Regions from separate parts of the Labrenzia sp. R5_0 genome, predicted to be linked through region 2. Evidence: predicted binding sites of a transcription regulator. Region 2 holds the regulator's gene; each other region holds the start of a gene.
What was found. Region 2 encodes PhoB, which activates phosphate uptake and scavenging genes when phosphate is short. Its sites were predicted from a motif close to TGTCATNNANCTGTCAT; they were not measured.
Positions count from the first base shown of each region.

Region 1: phnC (phosphonate ABC transporter ATP-binding protein) is a predicted target of PhoB. The motif match lies at 1,166-1,182, and genes of this name have one in related genera.
Region 3: J7447_RS22555 (alkaline phosphatase) is a predicted target of PhoB. The motif match lies at 2,035-2,051, and genes of this name have one in related genera.
Region 4: ppk2 (polyphosphate kinase 2) is a predicted target of PhoB. The motif match lies at 1,699-1,715, and genes of this name have one in related genera.

Region 1 covers NZ_JAGHRK010000001.1:1,023,260-1,028,567, forward strand. The annotation lists gene J7447_RS04735 (helix-turn-helix transcriptional regulator) at 1-166, opposite strand, end outside; gene J7447_RS04740 (DapH/DapD/GlmU-related protein) at 255-881, opposite strand; gene phnC (phosphonate ABC transporter ATP-binding protein) at 1,281-2,114, shown strand; gene phnD (phosphonate ABC transporter substrate-binding protein) at 2,173-3,087, shown strand; gene phnE (phosphonate ABC transporter, permease protein PhnE) at 3,270-4,118, shown strand; gene phnE (phosphonate ABC transporter, permease protein PhnE) at 4,130-5,308, shown strand, end outside.
Region 2 covers NZ_JAGHRK010000001.1:244,678-249,985, reverse strand. The annotation lists gene J7447_RS01165 (aspartate aminotransferase family protein) at 1-6, opposite strand, end outside; gene J7447_RS01160 (GcrA family cell cycle regulator) at 448-984, shown strand; gene phoB (phosphate regulon transcriptional regulator PhoB) at 1,311-2,012, opposite strand; gene phoU (phosphate signaling complex protein PhoU) at 2,093-2,788, opposite strand; gene pstB (phosphate ABC transporter ATP-binding protein PstB) at 2,820-3,581, opposite strand; gene pstA (phosphate ABC transporter permease PstA) at 3,629-4,981, opposite strand; gene pstC (phosphate ABC transporter permease subunit PstC) at 4,981-5,308, opposite strand, start outside.
Region 3 covers NZ_JAGHRK010000004.1:558,243-563,550, forward strand. The annotation lists gene J7447_RS22550 (multidrug effflux MFS transporter) at 1-178, shown strand, start outside; gene J7447_RS22555 (alkaline phosphatase) at 392-1,966, opposite strand; gene folP (dihydropteroate synthase) at 2,261-3,097, shown strand; gene folK (2-amino-4-hydroxy-6-hydroxymethyldihydropteridine diphosphokinase) at 3,094-3,609, shown strand; gene J7447_RS22570 (phosphatase PAP2 family protein) at 3,697-4,725, shown strand; gene J7447_RS22575 (ferredoxin) at 4,765-5,308, opposite strand, start outside.
Region 4 covers NZ_JAGHRK010000004.1:649,374-654,681, reverse strand. The annotation lists gene J7447_RS23035 (Gfo/Idh/MocA family oxidoreductase) at 1-428, opposite strand, end outside; gene ppk2 (polyphosphate kinase 2) at 693-1,601, opposite strand; gene J7447_RS23025 (TetR/AcrR family transcriptional regulator) at 1,824-2,465, shown strand; gene J7447_RS23020 (carboxyl transferase domain-containing protein) at 2,541-4,148, shown strand; gene J7447_RS23015 (ASCH domain-containing protein) at 4,153-4,578, shown strand; gene J7447_RS23010 (O-acetyl-ADP-ribose deacetylase) at 4,575-5,096, shown strand; gene J7447_RS23005 (hypothetical protein) at 5,086-5,308, shown strand, end outside.

The sequences.
Region 1 (5,308 bases), 780 kb from region 2:
TGTTGCTGTCGTCCGGCTGCAACTTGCCACTCTCCCAGCGCGATATCCTCGTCTGCGAGACGCCGAGTTCATACGCCAGAGCTTCCTGCTTGACCCGGTTCAGTACGCGCCAGCGCCGCAGCGACGGTCCAAGACTGCTTTCAAGAACGGCGGTTTCTGTTTGCATGGTGCAAGTGTAACGCGTCCCGGGAATTTTTTGCAGCGGGAAAAGAAGGCACGGCTCACCTGAGCAGGTGTCCGCGCCACCTGCAGGATCAGCGATACTTCTCGATGAACGCGTCGATCGACAACTTGCGAAAATCGGGCAGCCGCTGCTTCAGCTCTTCATGGGACCAGTCCCACCAGGAGATATCGATCAGCGCCTGTTCCTGCTGTTCGGTAAAACGCCGTTTGATTTCCCTGGCGGCCACACCGCCAACAACGGTGTAGGGGGCGACATCCTTGGAAACGACTGCCCCGGCTGCAACAATAGCTCCGGTGCCGATCGAGACGCCGGCAAGCACCGTGACATTGTGGCCGATCCACACATCATGGCCAATGGTGACCCAGTCGTCCTTGCGCCACTGGAAGAAATCCGCGTCGTCTTCGCCAAGGTCATAGGCAGCAGCGCGGTAGGTGAAGTGATGCTGGGAGGCGCGCCAGGTTGCGTGGTTTCCCGGATTGATGCGGACGCGGCGGGCGATGGAACAGAACTTGCCGATGGTCGACCAGACGACATCACCTTCCTGCACGATATAGGAATAGTCCCCCATGCTGCTTTCGCGCATTTCCGTGCGTGCGCCAACCTCGGTCCAGATGCCGAGATCACAATTCAGCACCCTGGCCTCCGGGTGAATGTTCGGGGCTTCGGTCAGGGAAGGCTTCTGGGTCGGGGCGGACATGGATGCTCCATATAGCGTTGGAAGGAGTGCGGAAACGGTTTGTAGCCGTGTTGCTGGCGCCGGTCGTGACGCTTTGATGACACTGGCGTGACTCCCGTTACTTTTTTTGCATGCATCCACAGCGGTGAAAACGGCATTTGGCGGGTAGAAGCCTTGTATTTGAGCACTGATTTCCGAGTAAATTTCAGCCAGGCATGTGTGACGCCAAGGGGGCTCGGAAAGCGCTGAGAGCGCTGCGGAATTCCCGACGGAGATGGTTGTTCTGCCGATGCTTCAGGCAGGGATGTCATTGATTTGTCATAAAATTTTGGGCTCCCCGACAAAGGAATGTCATTTTTCTGTAATGGTCCGGTGGCTCTTGTCGCGCAGCACGACGAACACAACGGACAGGGCTGGCGCGTGATTCAATTTCAGGAAGTCACCAAGACCTTCGGGTCTCGGACCGCGGTCAACAAAGTAAGTTTTAATATCGAAAAACCGCAGATGGTCGGGATCATCGGTCGCTCCGGTGCCGGCAAGTCAACCTTGCTGCGCATGATCAACCGGCTGACCCCCGCCAGCGCCGGACAGATCCTGTTCGATGGCCGGGACATTCTCAGCCTGAAAGGCGGCATGATGCGCCGCTGGCAGCGCGACTGCGCCATGGTGTTCCAGCAGTTCAACCTGGTGCCGCGCCTGGATGTTGTCACCAACGTCATGTTGGGGCGCCTCAACGGTCACGGCACCTTGAAGAGCCTCTTCAACATCTTCAGCCAGGAAGACGTCAATTCCGCGCTTGGTGCGCTCGACAGACTGGGCATTGCCCAGGAAGCCACCAAGCGGGCCGAGGAGTTGTCCGGAGGTCAGCAGCAGCGTGTTGCGATTGCCCGCGCTCTTATGCAGGACCCGCACATGATCCTGGCGGACGAGCCGATTGCCTCGCTCGATCCGATGAATGCCAAGATCGTCATGGATGCGCTGCGTGAAATTCACGAGCGCGACAACAAGATCGTCATCTGCAACCTGCACACGCTCGACACTGCCCGGACCTATTGCGACCGGGTGATTGGCATGCGCGACGGTTTCCTCGTGTTCGACGGGGCGCCGGAAGCGCTGACCACGGCTGTCGCACGCGAAATCTACGGTGCCGATGAGAGCTTTAACGAGGCGGCGACATCCACCGCCATCGATGCCGGCCAGTCCGGTTCCAGAGAATCCGCCGGTGCGATGACCCCGGCGGCAGCAGCGGTCTGATCCGGCTGCGCACCCGCTTAACGTCATCAAAATTGAGAACTCTCGGGGAGTGTCCCAAATGAAACTCGTTGCTAAAGTTGCTGCGCTTGCTGCCGTCAGCATGATCGCTCTGAACGCTTCTGTTGCCGGTGCAGCGGAAATCACGGAATTCCGTATCGGCCTGCTCGGCGGCGAAAATGCTTCCGACCGTCTGCGTGCCAACGAATGCCTGCGCGAAAAGACCGAGGAACTGCTCGGCGTTCCGACAAAGCTGTTTGCTCCGGCAGACTACAACGGCGTTATCGAAGGCCTGCTCGGCGGTAACCTCGACATGGCCTGGCTCGGTGCTTCCGGCTACGCAAAAGTCTTCCTGACCGACCCGGAAGCCGTTGAGCCGGTTCTGGTCAAGGTCAACAACGACGGCAGCTACGGCTACTACTCCATCGGTTTTGCCCGCGTCGACAGCGAGATCAACTCCCTGGAAGACATGAAGGGCAAGACCTTCGGCTTCGGCGACCCGAACTCCACGTCCGGTTACCTGATCCCGTCCATCGAAATTCCGAAACTCGGCTACTCCATGAAGCCGGGTGAGTATTTCTCCGACGTCGTCTTCACCGGTGGTCACGAGCAGACCATCGTTGCCGTATTCAACGGCGACATCGCAGGCGGCGTGACCTGGGCTGACGGTCTTGGCGAATGGGAAGACGGCTACAATTCCGGCGCTCTGCGCAAGGCAACCGATGCGGGTCTGGTCGACATGACCGAGATCAAGGAAATCTGGCGTTCGCCGGTGATCCCGGAAGGCCCGGTTGTCCTGTCCAAGAAGCTGCCGGACGACATCAAGGCAAAGATGACCGAGCTGATGGCCAACCTCGTCAAGGAAGACAAGGAATGTGGTTACGGCGTGATGGCCGGTGAAGCACGCGGCTTCGAACCGATCACCCATGCGGCTTACGAATCCATCGTCGCTGCCCGTAAGGCAAAGAGCGAGTAATCGGAATTTCCGATCTCCGCGCGGGCCGGTCTCCGGCCCGCGTTTTCTCAAGTATCGGCCAGCGGAATCGACTTTCCGCCAGAAGTGGCTCCACAGGGCCAGGATCGCCAGGTTTCGAAGGGTTGATCCAGCTAAGCCACCCCGCTTCGGATGAAGTGAGCATCAAGTAAAGGTCCCAAACAATGGCTGTTGCCGCACTCGAGCAGGAAATCCTGTCCATGCGCAAACGCCGCCAGCTCTATTCGTTGATAGGGTTGCTGCTGGTCGTAGCGGTTCTGGTCTCCGGTTATTCGAAATCCAATTCGATGAATTCCGGTGGATTTATTCAGGGTCTTTCCAAGTTCTTCGACTATCCGGGCGAGATCGTCGTTGAGGCCTTTGAGGCCGGCCCGGCCTTTTTCTCGCTGATGCTGCAGTTCGTTCCGGCCATGCTGGAAACCTTGAACATTGCCGCGGTTGCGACCCTTCTGGGCGGCGCGATGGCGGTGGTGCTGGCCATGGCATCCACGCGAAACGTCGACAGCTGGGGACCGTTGATCCCGGTGGTCCGCCGCATCATGGACATCACACGTGCCTTTCCCGAACTGATCATTGCGCTGTTCCTGATCTTCGTACTCGGCTCCAGCCCTGTACCAGCCATGATCGCCGTTGCGTTTCATACCGCAGGTGCGCTCGGCAAACTCTTTTCCGAAGTGAACGAGAACATCGATCGCAAGCCCATCGAGGGCCTGTCGGCCTGTGGGGCCAGCTGGCTGCAACGCATCCGGTTTGCGGTGCTGCCCCAGGTGGCGCCGAACTATCTCAGTTATTTCCTGCTGCGCCTTGAAATCAATGTGCGTGCTTCTGCCATTCTCGGCTTCGTTGGCGCTGGCGGCATCGGCCAGGAACTTCGCCGCACGATCGGCTGGGGCAAGGGTGCAGGCGATGAAACCGCCGCTATCTTCGTCCTTCTGTTCATAACCATCATGGCCATCGACCAACTGTCGTCCTATCTGCGCGGCAAGCTGGTCGGGTCCGGCCGGGCGCATTGAGGGGAAATCTCATGACCGTCGATACGCTCGAAACACCCGTCACCCAGGCACTCGTCTGGAATCAGGTTCGCCGGCGCGCATGGCTCACTGTCGTCGTACCGCTCGCGATCTTCACCTACCTCGTTTACACTTGGTTCGCCTTCGGGGTGCCGGAACTGCTCTCTCGTGCCCAGCCGGAACGGGCGGTGATCCTGGCAACGGATAGCGTCGCCTACAAAGTTCACGTCACAAAGAGCTTCCGGGACAACGAGTTCGAAGTTGCGATCGAAGGCGAGCGCACCGCTACCTACGACAACGCCAAGGTGCCCGACTGGGTGCAGCTCAGCGGCGAAAATGGTGTGGTTGACCTCGGCGATGGCTACAAGGTCGAGATCGATGGCAGGACAGCCCTGTTCACCATACCGGGCTATGGCGTGGTGGAGGGCACCGCGACTGCCGATGGTGTCGAAACGGTTCTGCCGGCAGGGCCGGCACCGGACTGGATCAAGATCGACCCGCGCAAGCTCGATGTTCGCCCGACCCTTGATCGGCGCCTTCAGGTCACCAAGACGAAGATCGAGGTTCACAACTATTTCGGCGGTTGGGAGAACTTCTGGTTTCCGTTCCGCTCACCACTTTACGGCATGTCCTTCAGCCAGCTTTATGCGTTGGCGTTGAGCTCGGACCGAATGGATCCGGAAACGTCGAACATCTGGTTCATCGTGAACGAGTTTCTGGAAAACCCTGACTGGCAGCACGGCAAGGTTCTTACCGCCTTGTTCGAAACCATCATGATGGCCGTTCTCGGCACTCTCACGGCCGCATTCTTCGGATTGCCGCTGGCGTTTCTTGCAGCTCGCAACTTCACGCCGTCGAAGCTGCTTCGGTTCGGAACACGCCGCCTCTTCGATTTCCTGCGCGGCATCGACATGCTGATCTGGTCGCTGATCTTCATTCGCGCCTTCGGTCTCGGGCCGCTGACAGGAGCTCTGGCAATTGCATTCACCGATACCGGTTCGCTCGGCAAACTGTTTTCCGAAGCGCTGGAGAACATCGACAACAAGCAGGTCGAGGGCGTGAGGGCGACCGGCGCCAATCAGATCCAGCGGTATCGCTACGGTGTGATCCCGCAGATCCTGCCGGTCTTCGTCTCCCAGGTCCTCTACTACCTGGAATCGAACACCCGGTCAGCCACGGTCATCGGTGCTCTC
Region 2 (5,308 bases):
GGACATAACCTCGTTTGTCTCCTTTAAACGCCCCTGCTGTCCCCTGCGTCGCCCCGACGCCGGGCCGTCACCTTGAAAAGATGCCGAAGGGCCAAAACGCAACGTGCCGCCCCGATGAGGCGGCACGCAGCGGCTTTCTTATACACTGCCGGTACCATGCACTGTCAATGGAAATGGCGCACAAGACATTTCATGTGCCGCGGAGGGCGGATTTCATAAAATTCTCAATGACCTCGCCATAATTGGGGAAAAGTCGTTTCATCCCCAACTGGTTTGGGTCGAGTGGTTGCCTGACAAATTAACGTTATTGTAACCTCTCAGCAATCAGACACGAGATCTCGTGAGGCAAATCACCAAGAGGCACTAGATCTGCCAGCATTAAGCGTGCTTGCGCATGCTTAACACGGGGTTAATGGCCGCAGGACGGTCAAACTAAAGGGTGCGGCAATGAGTTGGACAAACGAACGAGTTGAGCTTCTCAAAAAGCTTTGGGGCGACGGCTTGAGCGCAAGCCAGATCGCAGGCGAACTGGGTGGTGTTACCCGTAACGCCGTGATCGGCAAGGTGCACCGCCTTGGCCTGTCCGGCCGCGCCAAGTCCACCTCTTCAAGCGCCAAGCCGCGCCGGCCGCGCACCGCAGCTCCTGCAACGGGGGCAGCGCCGAAGAAACCGACGACGTCACATCCGCAGTCGATCGGCGCAACGGCCCTGAAAGCAGACATCTCGCCGGCTCCAGTGGTGGCTGCCAAGCCGCGCGTAGAGCCGATTGCAGAACTTGTTCCGATCTCGCAGCGGGCTACCATCCTGACGCTGACCGAGCGGACCTGCAAATGGCCGATTGGCGACCCGGCGACCGACGACTTCTACTTCTGCGGCCGCCAATCCGATGCCGGCGTCCCCTACTGCGCTCATCACTGCAAGATCGCGTATCAGCCGGTCGCCGACCGCCGCCGCGATCGCAAGACGATGGCTCAGGCAGGCTGATAGCCTCGCACCTAACCAATTCATGAGAAAGCCCGCCGATTTGGCGGGCTTTTTTTGTTTGGGCCTTCCATTGACCAGATGCCCGACCCCGAACAGTGACCTCCCACGGCTTGTTCTTGGCACCGCTCCATGCCGTTTCCGCCCCATCAAATCAAACCTTGTTTGACCGCTCCGCCACGACAGGGACCGCAGGATCAGCCCCGACACCGACACAACTGATGGGGTGGTCGCAGAAGAGAACCTTGCTCCGCGAAAGGCACATAACCGCTGAGAAACAAAAAGCCCGCTTGAAAGCGGGCTCCTTAATTCCATTCTGCAAGTTGCCCTCAGGCAGTGGCAGAGGTGAACTGGTCATTGAAGGCGTATCCGGCACCACGGACGGTACGGATAGGATCCTTCGCCTTGCCCTTGTTCAGAGCCTTGCGCAAGCGACCGACGTGAACATCGACAGTGCGTTCGTCCACGTAGACATCGTGACCCCAGACCCCATCCAACAGTTGTTCGCGGGAGAAGACACGGCCAGGCGATGTCATCAGGAATTCCAGCAGGCGGAATTCCGTCGGCCCCAGGTGTATTTCCTTGGTGTTGCGGCGAACGCGGTGCGTTTCGCGATCCAGTTCGATATCGCCGGACCGCAACATGCTGGACACCACTTCCGGGCTTGCCCGGCGCAGGATGGCGCGCACGCGGGCCATCAATTCCGGTACCGAGAAGGGCTTGACCACGTAGTCGTCGGCACCGGTCGCCAGGCCGCGGATGCGCTCTGCTTCCTCACCGCGTGCCGTCAGCATGATGACCGGCAGGCGCTCGGTGTCCTCGCGCGCCCGCAGGCGGCGGCACAGTTCAATTCCGGACAGGCCCGGCAGCATCCAGTCGAGCAGCAACAGATCCGGCAGGCTTTCCCGCAGGCGGATTTCCGCCTCGTCACCCCGGACACAGGACTCGACCGAGTACCCTTCCGCTTCCAAATTGTATCTCAATAGAAGGCTGAGCGGTTCTTCGTCTTCAACGATGAGCACCTTCGGCATACATCTCGCTCCAATTACCGCAACCGGCGCCGAAGCGCCGGCCGTTAAGATCTTCAGCAAATCCGACGATTACCGGCGGGTCAGACCGCGCCTGTTTCGTCGACCTTTGCCCGGTCTTCCGGCAAACGCTCGCCAGTGACCATGTAGTAGACGTTCTCGGCGATGTTCGTCGCGTGATCGCCGATGCGCTCGATGTTCTTTGCGCAGAACAAGAGATGGACGCACTGGGTAATGACCCGCGGGTCTTCCATCATGTAGGTCAGGAGTTCGCGAAAGATCGACGTGTAGATCGCGTCGACCTCGGCGTCGGCTTCCTGAACCCGGCGGGCGGCTTCCGCATCCTTTCGGGCGTAGGCATCCAGCACCTGCTTGAGCTGCGAAAGAGCGAGTTCCGTCATGTGCTCCACACCGATCGCGAGCTTCTTGGACTGCAAGTCGCTGTCGATGGCGATGACGCGCTTGGCAACGTTCTTGGCAAGATCGCCAACACGCTCCAGGTCATTGGCAATGCGCGTTGCGGCAGTGATTTCACGCAGGTCCTGCCCCATCGGCTGGCGGCGGACGATCAGCTCGATCAGCTTCACTTCAAGTTCGTTGTAAAGGCTGTCCAGACGGACATCGCCCTTGATCGTCGCCTTGGCAAGCTCCAGATCCTGCGACACCAGCGCGGACACCGCATCGGCGAAAGCCTTTTCGGCAATACCACCCATTTCGGCAACCTTGCCGGCCATGGCCGTCAGTTCGTCATCGTAAGCCGAGACTGTATGTTCAGACATCCTGTGTCCCCTTCAGAAACCTAAAAAATGCTTAGCCGAAGCGGCCCGTAATATAGTCCTGCGTACGCTTGTCCTTCGGATTGGTAAAGATGTCCTCCGTCAGACCTTCCTCCACCAAAACACCCAGGTGAAAGAACGCGGTACGCTGAGACACACGGGCAGCCTGCTGCATCGAGTGGGTCACGATCACGATGGTGAAGTTTTCCCGCAGTTCGTCGATCAGCTCTTCCACCTTCGCGGTAGCGATGGGGTCGAGCGCCGAGCACGGTTCGTCCATCAGGATCACTTCCGGGCTGACGGCAATCGCACGGGCAATGCACAGACGCTGCTGCTGACCGCCCGACATGCCGGTGCCCGGCTCGTCCAGACGGTTCTTGACTTCTTCCCAAAGCCCGGCCTTCTGCAGGCTGGAGGCAACGATTTCATCAAGCTCGGACTTGTTGCGGGCCAGACCATGGATCCGCGGACCGTACGCAATGTTGTCGTAGATCGACTTGGGAAACGGGTTCGGCTTCTGGAAAACCATGCCAACCTTGGCGCGCAGCTGTACGGGATCGACCTTGGGATCGTAGATGTCTTCACCGTCGATCTTGATCGACCCTTCCACACGGCAGATGTCGATGGTGTCGTTCATGCGGTTGATCGTCCGCAGGAACGTCGACTTGCCACATCCGGAGGGACCGATGAAGGCAGTCACGGACCGCGGCTGAATCTCGATGTCCACGTCCTTGATGGCGTGGGTATCGCCATAATAGACCTGCACCTTGTTCGCGGAAATTTTGCTGTCGGTCATGGTTTTCGCCTGTTCAAAATTCGGCATCTCGTTCATCGGAGCAATCCTTACCAGCGGCGTTCAAACCTGCGGCGCAGGATGATAGCGATAATGTTCATGGTCATGAGGAAGACCAGCAGCACGATGATCCCGCCCCAAGCGCGTTCATAGAAAGCCGGGTCGGCGCGTTTCGCCCACTCGTAGATCTGGGCCGGCATGGCCGAGTTCGGAGAGAAGAAACCGGCAGCCACACCGTCCGGGAAATTGGAGGCGATGAAACCGACCATCCCGATTAGCAGCAGCGGAGCGGTTTCCCCAAGCGCCTGTGCCAGACCGATGATCGTGCCGGTTAGAATGCCAGGCATTGCCAGCGGCAGGACATGGTGGAAGATAGACTGCATCTTGGAGGCGCCAATGCCAAGGGCCGCATCGCGGATGCTCGGCGGAACGGCCTTCAAGGAGGCGCGGGTGGATATGATGATCGTGGGCAGTGTCATCAACGTCAGTACCAGACCACCCACCAGTGGTGCGGATTGCGGCAGATGCATGAACTGGATGAACACCGCCAGACCGAGAATACCGAACACGATGGACGGAACGGCGGCCAGGTTGGAGATATTCACCTCGATCAGATCGGTGAACTTGTTCTGCGGAGCGAACTCTTCCAGGTAGATGGAAGCGGCCACGCCGATCGGCAGCGACAGGAACAGCACCACCAGCATCATGAACAGCGACCCGATCATGGACGCTCCGATGCCGGCCTGCTCCGGACGGCTGTCGGAAGCATCGGTCCCGGTGATGAAGGCCCAGTTGAAGCGCTTCTCCAGAATGCCGGCGGACTGCATCTGGTCCGCCAGATCCAGGTGTGCGGCATCCAGGTTCTTGTCTTCGGCAAGATCCTCGCGCTTGACGCGGCCCTTCAGGTAGCCGTCGACACGGGATGAGGCGATCAGCTCGAAGGTTACCGTCGTGCCGATCTTGTCCGGGTTGGCAAGCGCAAAGTCACGGACCGTCGCGGCAGCCCCTGAGGAGAACAGCTTCTGCAGGTCCTTTGCCGACATGTCTGTGGTGATGTTGGCACCGGCGAGTTCCTTGGCAAAGGCGTCGTCGATGATGGCCCGGTACTTGGACGTCTTGACCACCGACTTTTCCGCTTCGGCAATCTGCTCCTGATTGAGTGGGACATCCACCTTCAGGAAGGTCTGGCTGAAGGCGCCAAGGCCGTTGGAAAGGATTGCCCACAGCAGCGCAACGAGGAAGAACAGGCCGATGCCGATGGCAATGATGCCGTAGAGCTTGAAGCGCGCTTCAGCGGCGTTGCGCTTTCTGGTCAGCGGATCGAGTTCGAGGATCGACGTGGTCTTGTGCGGGGTCGGAGCACTGGTCTTGCCCGACGGTGGCGTAAGGGTCGTGTCGGTCATTAGTCGTACTGCTCCCGATATTTGCGCACGATGTAGAGCGCGACGATGTTGAGCCCCAGGGTCACGACGAACAGGGTCATGCCGAGTGCGAAGGCGACAAGGGCTTCCGGGGAGGCAAAGTCGGCGTCGCCGGTGAGCTGGCTGACGATCTTCGCGGTCACGGTGGTCATCGCTTCGAGCGGGTTCATGCTGAGGCGGGCAGCTGCGCCGGCCCCCAGCACAACGATCATGGTTTCACCGATGGCGCGAGAGGCCGCCAGCAGGATGGCCCCGACGATCCCGGGCAGGGCCGCCGGCAGAATGACCTGCTTCACGGTTTCCGAATGG
Region 3 (5,308 bases), on a different contig from region 2:
AAGTTCCATGCTCGGCTTTCTGCAGTTCGGCGGCGGCATTGTCGCCAGCCTCGCGATCGCTGCACTCGGAGAGCCGATCCTCGGTCTCGCTTTCATTCTGCCGGGTATGCCCATCGCCGGCATCATTCTGTTCCTGATCCTGCGCAGCCAGATCCGTCAGCCGGCGGCAGCGGAGTAGGCGCACATTATCCGCCTCTCCGTCGTCATCCCGGCCAAGCGCAGCGCGAGCCGGGACCGGGGAGGCACAGCGCCGAATGATAAGTCTCCATCGGAAACACCTCGGCTCTCCGGTCCCGGATCTCCGCTTCGCTGCGTCCGGGATGACGAAGGTAGGTTTTTTTAAAACAAACGGGCCGGTTTCCCGGCCCGCTCTTTTTTCTGGAAACTCTGATCAGGCCTTGCGAATCGGATCCAGCGTGACGGTGTGCAGTTCGACGTCGTCACGGTCCATCAGGCGGACGGTGAGCTGTTCGCTCTGGCCGTCGATGTCGACCAGGCCGAAGAACTGTAGCCCCATGGACGGGGGCAGGTTGGCGCCCTGTTCGGCGGTCGGGGCCTTGATGTACTTAAGCTCCGGGCCGAAGGTCATGTCGAGATCGTTCGGGCCGAAGGTGCCGGCATGGATCGGGCCGGAGACGAATTCCCAAAACGGCTTGAAGTCCTGGAACTGGGCCTTGTCCGGATTGTAATAATGCGCGGCGGTGTAGTGCACATCGGCGGTCAGCCAGACGATGTTGTCGATGTCTGCCGTCTTGATGAAGCGCAGCAGATCGGCGAATTCCAGTTCTCGGCCCTTCGGTGCGCCGTGATCGCCGTTGGCAACCGCTTCGGCGCCGGCCTGGTCTTTCCAGTTGTCCCAGACGATCAGGCCGATCGGCATGTCGCAGGCGATGACCTTCCAGGTGGCGTTGGAATTCAGAAGTTCACGCTTCAGCCAGGCAAGCTGCTCGGCGCCGAGGATGCGCGAAGCCGGTGTCATGGTGTCTTCCATCGAGGCGCCGTTCGGCCCGCGATAGGAGCGCAGGTCCAGGAAAAATACGTCCAGCAGCGGACCATAGGCGATCTTGCGGTAGACGCGGCCCGGCTCGGCCGGGGTGTAGCGGATGGGAGCCAGCTCGTGGAAAGCCCTGCCGGCGCGAGCGGCCAGAAGGTGGATGTTCTTCTCGCTGTAGCGATCGTCGGACAGGAGATCCTTGGAGGACGACCAGTTGTTGACGACTTCATGATCGTCCCACTGGAAGAAGGTCGGGACTTCCGCGTTGAACGCCTTGAGGTTCTCGTCCATGAGGTTGTATTTCCACTGGCCGCGATATTCGTCCAGCGTTTCGGCAACCTTGGATTTTTCTTCCGTGACGATGTTCTTCCAGACGGTGCCGTCCTTCAGCTCGACGGTTTCCTTCATCGGGCCATCGGCATAAATCGTGTCGCCGGAGTGGATGAAGAAGTCCGGCTGATGTTTTGCCATGGTGGCGTAGGTTTTCATGCCGCCGCGGTCGGTATCGATCCCCCAGCCCTGACCGGCGGTATCGCCCGACCAGGCGAAACGAATGTTGCGGCGGGACGCCGGGGCGGTGCGGAAGCGGCCGGTCATCGGCTCGGATACGGCATTGACGTCGTTCAGGTCGGCAAAGGCGACGCGGTAGAAGACATCCTGATCGGACGGCAGGTTCTCAAGCAGTCGCTTGACGGCAAAATCCGAGTCGGGAAGCGCATTGATCGGGGCAAGGCGCCGCGGCGTTTCGAACGTGCCGGTGGTGTCGACCTCAACCAGCATTTGCGCCGGACGGTCCGAGCGGGCCCAGATCATGCCGGAATTGGCATCAACGTCGCCGGATTGAAGACCGTGCGTGATCTGCGGGCGAGAGGCCGCACGCGACAGGCCCGGCATGGCCAGCGGTGAGGCCAGTACCAGACCGGTCGCAACCGATGATTTCAGAAAATTGCGTCGAGAAACGTTTGAAGACATTTTCAAGCTCCGTGGCTGGGGACCGCAGGGGCGAGTCCCTTGGCAAAAACATCAGGTGCTGAAGCTCCGTGACAGACGGATGTCTGTTCCAAGACCGTTTCCCGAATTTTTGATGACGGCGTGTGCGGATTGCCGGAAAACCGCCGCGGAACGATTGAACCTCCAAATTGCTTCCAAATCGTGATCGTCCACAGCCTTGGAGCGGGGTCAAGCAGGGCGAAGTCGCATTGGTGCCGCTTGACCGTCGGTGTCAGACGGGCCAAACACGTGCCTGACCGTCAAAAGGACGCAATGATGCCGACCCCGACAGCCTACGAGCCGCCGCGTTTCGACGCCGGACACCAACGCCCCCACGTGATGGGGATCCTGAACGTGACCCCGGATTCCTTTTCCGATGGCGGGCGCCACGCCAATGCGGATGCCGCCTTGCGGCGTGCACAGGAAATGATTCTGGAAGGGGCCGATATTCTTGATGTCGGCGGCGAAAGCACGCGGCCGGGCTCCGAACCGGTGCCGCTGGACCTGGAATGGTCGCGGCTCGATCCGATCCTCGATCAGGTGATCGACATGGGAACGCCCGTATCGATCGATACCTACAAGGCGGAGATCGCGCGCCGTGCCTGCGCGGCAGGGGCGGTCATCGTCAATGATGTGTGGGGTCTGCAAAAGGATCCGGCCATGGCTGAGGTTGTTGCCGAGGCCGGCGTGCATGTGGTTATGATGCATAACCGTCTTGCCGCCGATGCCGGACTGGACATTCTTTCGGACATCGACCATTTCTTCGAAATCTCGATGGACCTGGCGGAAAAGGCAGGGATCGCCAGGGAAAAGCAGATCCTTGATCCGGGCTTTGGCTTCGGCAAGACCATCAACCAGAATTTCATCGTTCTGAACCGTTTCGAAACGCTGAAGAAACACGGCCTTCCGCTGTTGGCGGGTGCGTCGCGCAAGCGCATGATCGGTGCCGTGCTGGAAGCGGAAACGGAAGACCGGCTGTTCGGATCCGTTGCCGTTCACATGACGGCCATGCTGAAAGGGGCCGCGATTGTGCGGGCGCATGACGTAAGTCCACATGCCGATTGCGTGCGTATGATCGAGGCAACCCGCCTGGAACGGAACCCTGTCGAATGAATGCCGAAAATGCGATGGCTGACGCCCCGACCCGTTGTGCGCTCGGGCTCGGATCCAACCTTGGTGACCCGAAGGCCAATCTGGATGAGGCCATCCGCCGGCTGGAGGAAACGCCCGGCGTCATGCTGGTGTCCCGGTCCTCCGATTACCGGACGCCGCCCTGGGGGCCGGTGCCGCAGGACGATTTCCGCAATTGCTGCGTGGTGATCGATACCACCATGAGCCCGCAGGCGCTGCTGAAGCGCTGTCTTGAAATCGAGACCGAACTCGGACGTGTGCGCGACGTGCGCTGGGGACCGAGAACGCTGGACATCGATGTTCTGATCTACGGTCTGCAAAAGGTTGCCGAAAACGACCTCGAAATCCCGCACCCGCGCATGGGCGACCGGGCGTTCGTTCTGATCCCGCTCGCCGAAATCTGGCCCGACGCCCCACTGGGCGACGGCCGCACCGCGATGGAAGCATTGGAAACCTGCCCGGACCAGGATGGCGTGGTGAAGCTGGACGGGTGACAGAACAACTGAAAGAAACCTGATCTTAAGCCTATCAGCTATAGAAAAACAGCAACCTGTAAATGCGTTGCGCGGGGTGCTGCGGACATGTCTTCCGCCCTGGGATTGAAAAATGAAGGCGATTTTGACCCGCCTGCTCAAGCGCAGACAGCCTCTCTTGAAGAGGCTGCGCCCTTTCAAACACAAAGTCTGCCTTTTCCAGGAGTTCTCAACGTTGTTCTCATGAGTGTTGTCGTCGGCACAACGCTCGTTCTTCAAACGCTTGTTACGGCGCGCGTCGATCCCAAGTCACTAATACTATTCGGTGGGATCATCACGGTCTGCGCGCTGCTGAGTTGCTACGTCAAACTCCGGGGGACATTTCCAGACGTTTTCCGGGAACGGATGCAGCTGTTACTCAAAGGCATTGTTTTCATATTCGTCGCCCTGGCGACGTTGCGCATCTTCAACCACTTGACCATGAGCGTAGTGTTTCCTCTTGCGGATCCTCTACTTGATAACTGGGATAAGGTGCTCGGGCTCGACTGGATGGCCTATTTCACGTTCGTCCAACATAACTTTCTGCTGAACAAGATTTTGCATATTGCCTATATCGGGTTCGACGGTGCCAGTCTGTTTGGTTTTCTCGCACTGATTCTGATGGGAAGGCCTGCTCGGGCGCGTTATTTTTGCGAAATATTTTTGATCACCGCAACGGTGTCGGTTTCAATAGCGATGTTTTTCCCCGCGGTCGCCACCGTCGCCTACTATTTCGGCGATGTCGCCCATATCGACGGTTTCAGCAGCGTTCCCGGTATCGCTCATGTGGAGCAACTTCTTGCCTTGCGGGAACCATCCGGCGCTACGGTCAATCTTCTCGACGCAGAAGGGCTTGCTGCCTTTCCATCGTTCCATACTGCTGGGGGCATCTTGCTAATCGCTGGCTTCTACAAGACACGCTGGTTCTGGTTGGTGACATTGTTCGCGGTGACCATGATAGCTGCAACCCCGGTGTTCGGCGGTCATTACTTTGTCGACCTCTTTGCTGGCGGTGCTTTGGCCGTGGCCGTCTCGGTGCTGAATGCCCGGCGTCCCTGTTATCGGGGCCTCTTTGGCAGTGAGAAATGTAGGCATTGAGGAAGCCACCACTTAACGTCACTACTTCAAAACTAGCAATTAAAGCCCCAGGAAACTCTCCATGTGAAACCCGGCTGTTGCCTGGCTTTGCCGGTGCTCCTGGCCAAAGGGGCAGGCCCGTCTTGCCAGGCAGCCGGACCAGCAATCGAGGTTGCGGCTGGTCGCCAGATGGTTTCGGCAGTCAGTGACCTTGTAGCCTTCGTGCACCGTAACGGCACCGACCGGGCAAACCGTGAGGCAAGGTGCGTCGGTGCAGGTCGGGCAGGGGCCGTCCATCGTGTCCGGCGTCGGTCCGTCAAAGGGTTCCGCACTCAGAAACGCTGCGCGGAAGCCGGCCCAGGGGCCGAAGGTTCGGTGGGCGAGGACGCCGAGCGGGCTTTGGGAGAAGCCGCCGCATTTCATCGCCCATTGCTGGAACGGGTAATAGGGCGGGCCTTCGAAGGGAAACACCGGTTCGTAGCCGGATGCCTCAGCAAGGTCTAAAAGGCTGCGCCGCGTGTAGCGGTCGAGCGGGTCCGGGTGGCCGTTTTTGTATTCCGGACTTGCCGTCAGGTGCGGCCAGATTGATGGTCCGGTGCTGCCG
Region 4 (5,308 bases), on a different contig from region 2:
TCGCCGGACCGCACGATCTCGCGCGCCTTGATCCATTGCGGGTGGGCCCGAACCATGAAGCCTTCGGCAACCAGCTTGTCTTTCGGCAGGTCCAGAAGCTGCTTTGCCTCTTCGGCATTGAGAGCCACCGGCTTTTCGCAAAGCACGTGCTTGCCCGCGTTCACCGCCTGGATCGTCACGGGCACATGCATGTGGTTGGGCAGCGGATTGTAGATCGCGTCGATCTCCGGATCTGCGAGCAGCTCCTCGTATGATCCGTAGGCCTTCTCGATGCCGAGACCCTTCGCTGCTTCCTTTGCCCGGTCGAGATCTCGCGAAGCAATCGCATAGGCGGTGCCGGTCTTCGACCGCTGGATGCCCGGAATGACCTTATCAAGACCGATTTTCGCGGTCGAAACGATCCCCCACCTGATAGTCTTTTCCGTCATGCCGGCATCCTTCCCATGATTTTGAGGTACGCACGCCAGATGACATAAAACGATTTAACTCCGCAAGGGCAGAAAGGCCGGAGAAAGGCCTGCTCGCTGGTGAAAAGCTGATTTGAATCCGGCCTCATCGGCTGGACGCGGGCGGCAGTCACATCAATCTCGCCCCCCCGGACAAGCGTAGCGGAGATCCGGGGAGACATCGAAGGTCTTTCACCGCGATTTCACACAGCAGCGCCGCCCCCGTGAAGGGAGCACTGTCCCGGCTCAGAATTTCTCCGGCACGTAGAGATGTTCCGGCAGGACCTTGCGCTCATAATCGGAATTGTAGACCCGTTCCGGCAGCTTGATGGGGTCGTGCGGGATATCTTCGTAAGGGATCATCGACAGGAGGTGGCTGATGCAGTTGAGGCGCGCCTGCTTCTTGTCGTTGCCTTCCACGATGAACCAGGGTGCTTCGGGAATATTGGTCCGCTCGAAGGTTTCTTCCTTGGCCTTGGTGTAATCCTCCCAGCGCACGCGGGATTCCAGGTCCATCGGCGACAGTTTCCACTGCTTCAGCGGATCGTGGATGCGCATCAGGAAGCGCAGCTGCTGTTCTTCGTCCGTAATGGAGAACCAGTATTTGATCAGCCGCACACCGGAGCGCACGATCATGCGCTCGAATTCCGGCACATCGTGGAAGAACTCCTCCACCTGGCTATCGCTGGCAAAGCCCATGACGCGCTCGACGCCGGAGCGGTTGTACCAGGAGCGGTCGAACAACACCATTTCTCCGGCGGCTGGCAGATGCGGCACGTAGCGCTGGAAGTACCACTGGGTCTTTTCACGGTCGGTTGGTGCCGGCAGCGCCACGACACGGGCGACACGCGGATTGAGCCTTTGCGCGATGCGCTTGATGACCCCGCCCTTGCCGGCGGCGTCGCGCCCCTCGAAGATGATCACGATCTTCTCACCGGTATGCTGCACCCAGTCCTGCAGCTTCACCAGTTCGGCCTGCAGACGCAGCAACTCGTGGAAATAGGTGTTCCGGTCGATGGTCGACTTGTGCTTCTTCGCGGAGATGAAGGCGAGATCCTTGGCGACGAGAAAATCGTCGATCTCCATTTCCAGCTCTTCGTCCAGGCTGTCTGCCCATTCCGCTTCAACCCAGGTTTTTGCACTTTCTTCGGTCATCAATCGGTTCCTTTGAAATACATCCCGGAGGTACGCCCAGGTTCGTCAGCGCATTCAACCGGACGCAGAATGCTCAAGGACTGTGAACAGGTTATCCATGAAAGTTTTTTGACAGTCGCGCCTGTTCCCCTGTCATTCTTTCTAGCAGCAACGCTTTCGCACTCAAATTACCCTTGCAAATGAACGAACGTTCATTTATTTTTTGCGATAGGGAGAACCAAGATGGCAAGTGCAGCCGCAAGACCGCAAAGCCGATCCAGAACGGGCGCGAAAGGCCAGGAGACTGCCGCACGTGTGCGCAAGGCAGCCCTGAAACGCTTTGCCGCCAACGGTTATGCCGCTGTCTCCATGCGCGAAATCGCCGCCGATGTCGGCGTTCAGCCAGGCGCGCTCTACAACCATTTTCCGACCAAGCAGGATATCCTGAAGGACCTGATGCTCGCCCACATGGGCGAACTCCTTGCTGCCTGGGACGAAGCGGCTTTTGCGGCTGACATGGACCCGCTGGAGCGTTTTGTCCGCTTTCACATCCGCTATCACCTGGAACGGGCGGACGAGGTGTTCATTTCCTACATGGAACTGCGCAATCTCGAACCGGACAACTTCGACATCGTCGAAGCGGAGCGCCGTCGCTACGAGGGCATCCTGACGGCTATTCTGGAAACCGGCTCCGCTGAAGGGCGCTACAGCGTACGCGAACCGAGGGTCGCCACCCGCGCGATCATCGCCATGCTGACTGGCATTCCTAGCTGGTACCGCCAAGGCGGCCGCCTGTCGAAACTGGATATCGAAGAGATTTACCTGGACCTGGCGCGCAAGGCCGTTGCGCCGGAGAACCGAGACATTCCGGCCCCTCAGGCGTGAAACCGGACGCGTGGGGAGCAAGCAACTGAACTCAATCGACCGTCCACAAGGTTGATCCAAGGGAGACCGGGTGACATGAGCATCCTGAAATCGAGCCTATCGCCGAGAAGCGAACAGTTTGCAGCAAACCGCGCTGCCCACGAAGCGGCCATGGACACCGTCAAGGCAGCAGCCCAGACAGCCCTGGACGGTGGTGGCGAGACCGCCCGACAGCGTCATGTGTCCCGCGGCAAGATCCTGCCGCGCGAACGCGTCTCCCGCCTGCTCGATCCCGGCTCACCCTTCCTGGAAGTCGGCATGCTGGCCGCCCACGAGATGTACGAGGGCGCGGCCCCCGCCGCCGGCATGATCGCGGGCATCGGCCGGATTGAAGGCCGCGAGGTGATGATCCTCGCCAATGACGCCACCGTCAAAGGTGGCACCTATTATCCGATGTCGGTCAAGAAACACCTGCGCGCTCAGGAAATTGCCTCGGAAAACAATCTACCCTGTATCTATCTGGTCGACAGCGGCGGCGCCAACCTGCCCAACCAGGACGAGGTCTTCCCCGACCGCGACCACTTTGGCCGCATCTTCTTCAACCAGGCCAACATGTCGGCAAAAGGCATCGCCCAGATCGCGGTCGTCATGGGTTCCTGCACAGCGGGCGGCGCTTATGTGCCGGCCATGTCGGACGAGACCATCATCGTCAAGAACCAGGGCACCATCTTCCTGGCCGGTCCGCCTCTGGTGAAGGCCGCCACTGGCGAGGAAGTATCTGCGGAAGATCTCGGCGGCGGCGATGTTCACACGCGCCTGTCCGGCGTTGCCGATCATCTGGCCCGCGACGATGCCCACGCACTCGCCCTCGCCCGCCGCGCCATCGCCAGCTTAAACCGCACAAAGACGCCATCCGTCGCGCTGCAGACCCCGGAAGACCCGCTCTACGATCCGGACGAAATCCTCGGCGTCGTTCCGGCCGATCTGAAAACGCCCTACGACATCCGCGAAGTGATCGCCCGCACCGTCGACGGATCGCGCTTCGATGAATTCAAGGCCCGCTACGGCACCACACTGGTCTGCGGCTTCGCTCATATCCATGGCATGCCGGTCGGCATTGTCGCCAACAACGGCGTTCTGTTTTCCGAAAGCGCAGTGAAGGGGGCTCATTTCGTCGAGCTCTGCTCCCAGCGCAAGGTTCCACTGGTATTCCTGCAGAACATCACCGGCTTCATGGTCGGCCGCAAATATGAAAGCGGCGGCATTGCCAAGGACGGTGCCAAGCTGGTGACGGCGGTCGCCACCACCTCGGTCCCGAAGATCACCATGCTGGTGGGTGGCTCCTTCGGCGCCGGCAACTACGGCATGTGCGGCCGGGCCTATTCGCCGCGCTTCCTCTGGACCTGGCCCAATTCCCGCATTTCGGTCATGGGCGGCGAACAGGCCGCCGGCGTGCTTGCCACCGTCCGCCGCGACGGTATCGAGCGCAAGGGTGGCAGCTGGTCGGCGGATGAGGAAAAAACCTTCAAGCAACCGATCATCGATCAGTTCGAACAGCAGGGTCACCCGCTTTACGCGACTGCCCGGCTCTGGGACGATGGCATTGTCGACCCACGCAAGACCCGGGACATTCTGGGCCTTTCCCTGTCGGCAGCCCTCAACGCCCCGATCGAAGACACGCGCTTCGGTCTCTTCAGGATGTGATCCGATGTCCATCGACGAGCTGAAAGCAAGATACCCCGGCGCCGAAACCTTCAAGTTCGGCGACAATGCGGACCTGTGTGCCCAGCTCATCGCCCTTGTCCGCGCCGGCAGGAAAACCGCCACATGCGGTGCCTTGCAGAGCTATGAGGACGGCGGTGACGTCCTGCCCGTTCATGGACGGCGGGACATTGCACTGAACTGGGACGACACCCCCGCGCTGGTGATCGAAACACTGGAAGTGTCCGTCGTGCGCTTCTGCGATGTCGGGGAAGACTTCGCCCTGGCGGAAGGCGAGAATGATGACCTCGCCGGCTGGCGCAGGGACCATCAGGTCTTCTTTGAACGCAACGGCGGATTTGACCCGGAAATGGACCTTGTCTGCGAACGCTTCAAGGTTGTTGAAGATCTGCAGCCGGAGCTCAAGCCGTGAGCAGGATCGAGACACACATCGGCGACATCACCCGGCTCGACGTGGATGCCATCGTCAACGCGGCCAACTCGTCGCTGCTCGGCGGCGGTGGTGTCGATGGGGCGATCCACCGTGCGGCAGGTCCCGAGCTCCTGGCCGAATGCAGGACGCTTAACGGCTGTGAAACAGGCAAGGCAAAGATCACCAGTGGCTACCGTCTGCCCGCCCGCCACGTCATCCACACGGTCGGCCCCGTCTGGAAAGGTGGCACGTCGGGCGAAGCGGACCTTCTTGCCTCCTGTTATGAAACCAGCCTGCGTCTTGCGGCAGAAACCGGCTGCAGAAGCATAGCCTTCCCGGCTATTTCCACCGGTATTTACGGCTATCCGGCCGGCAGCGCCGCGTTGATCGCGGTGGAAACTGTCAAACGGGTTCTGGAGGACCTGCCGGAAATCGAAACCGTCACACTGGTTGCCTTCGACGAGGCTAGCCATGCCCATCTTCTGGCAGCACTCGGGAGGAAACCTCATGAAGGGTGAAGTCCGCTCGATGGTGGAATGCGGCCCGGATATCGAAGCGGCGTTCCGTGACCAGCATCCCGACATACAGCTGACGCAGCCCCTGACGGCCATTCTGGTTGCGCTCGACGAAGGCAATATCGACAAGGGCGACACCCTCTCCGTCGGCGGCCTGAAGGTGAGCGTGCTGGCAACCGGACGAAGCGCGCTCCTTGCCGACGGGAGCCGGAACT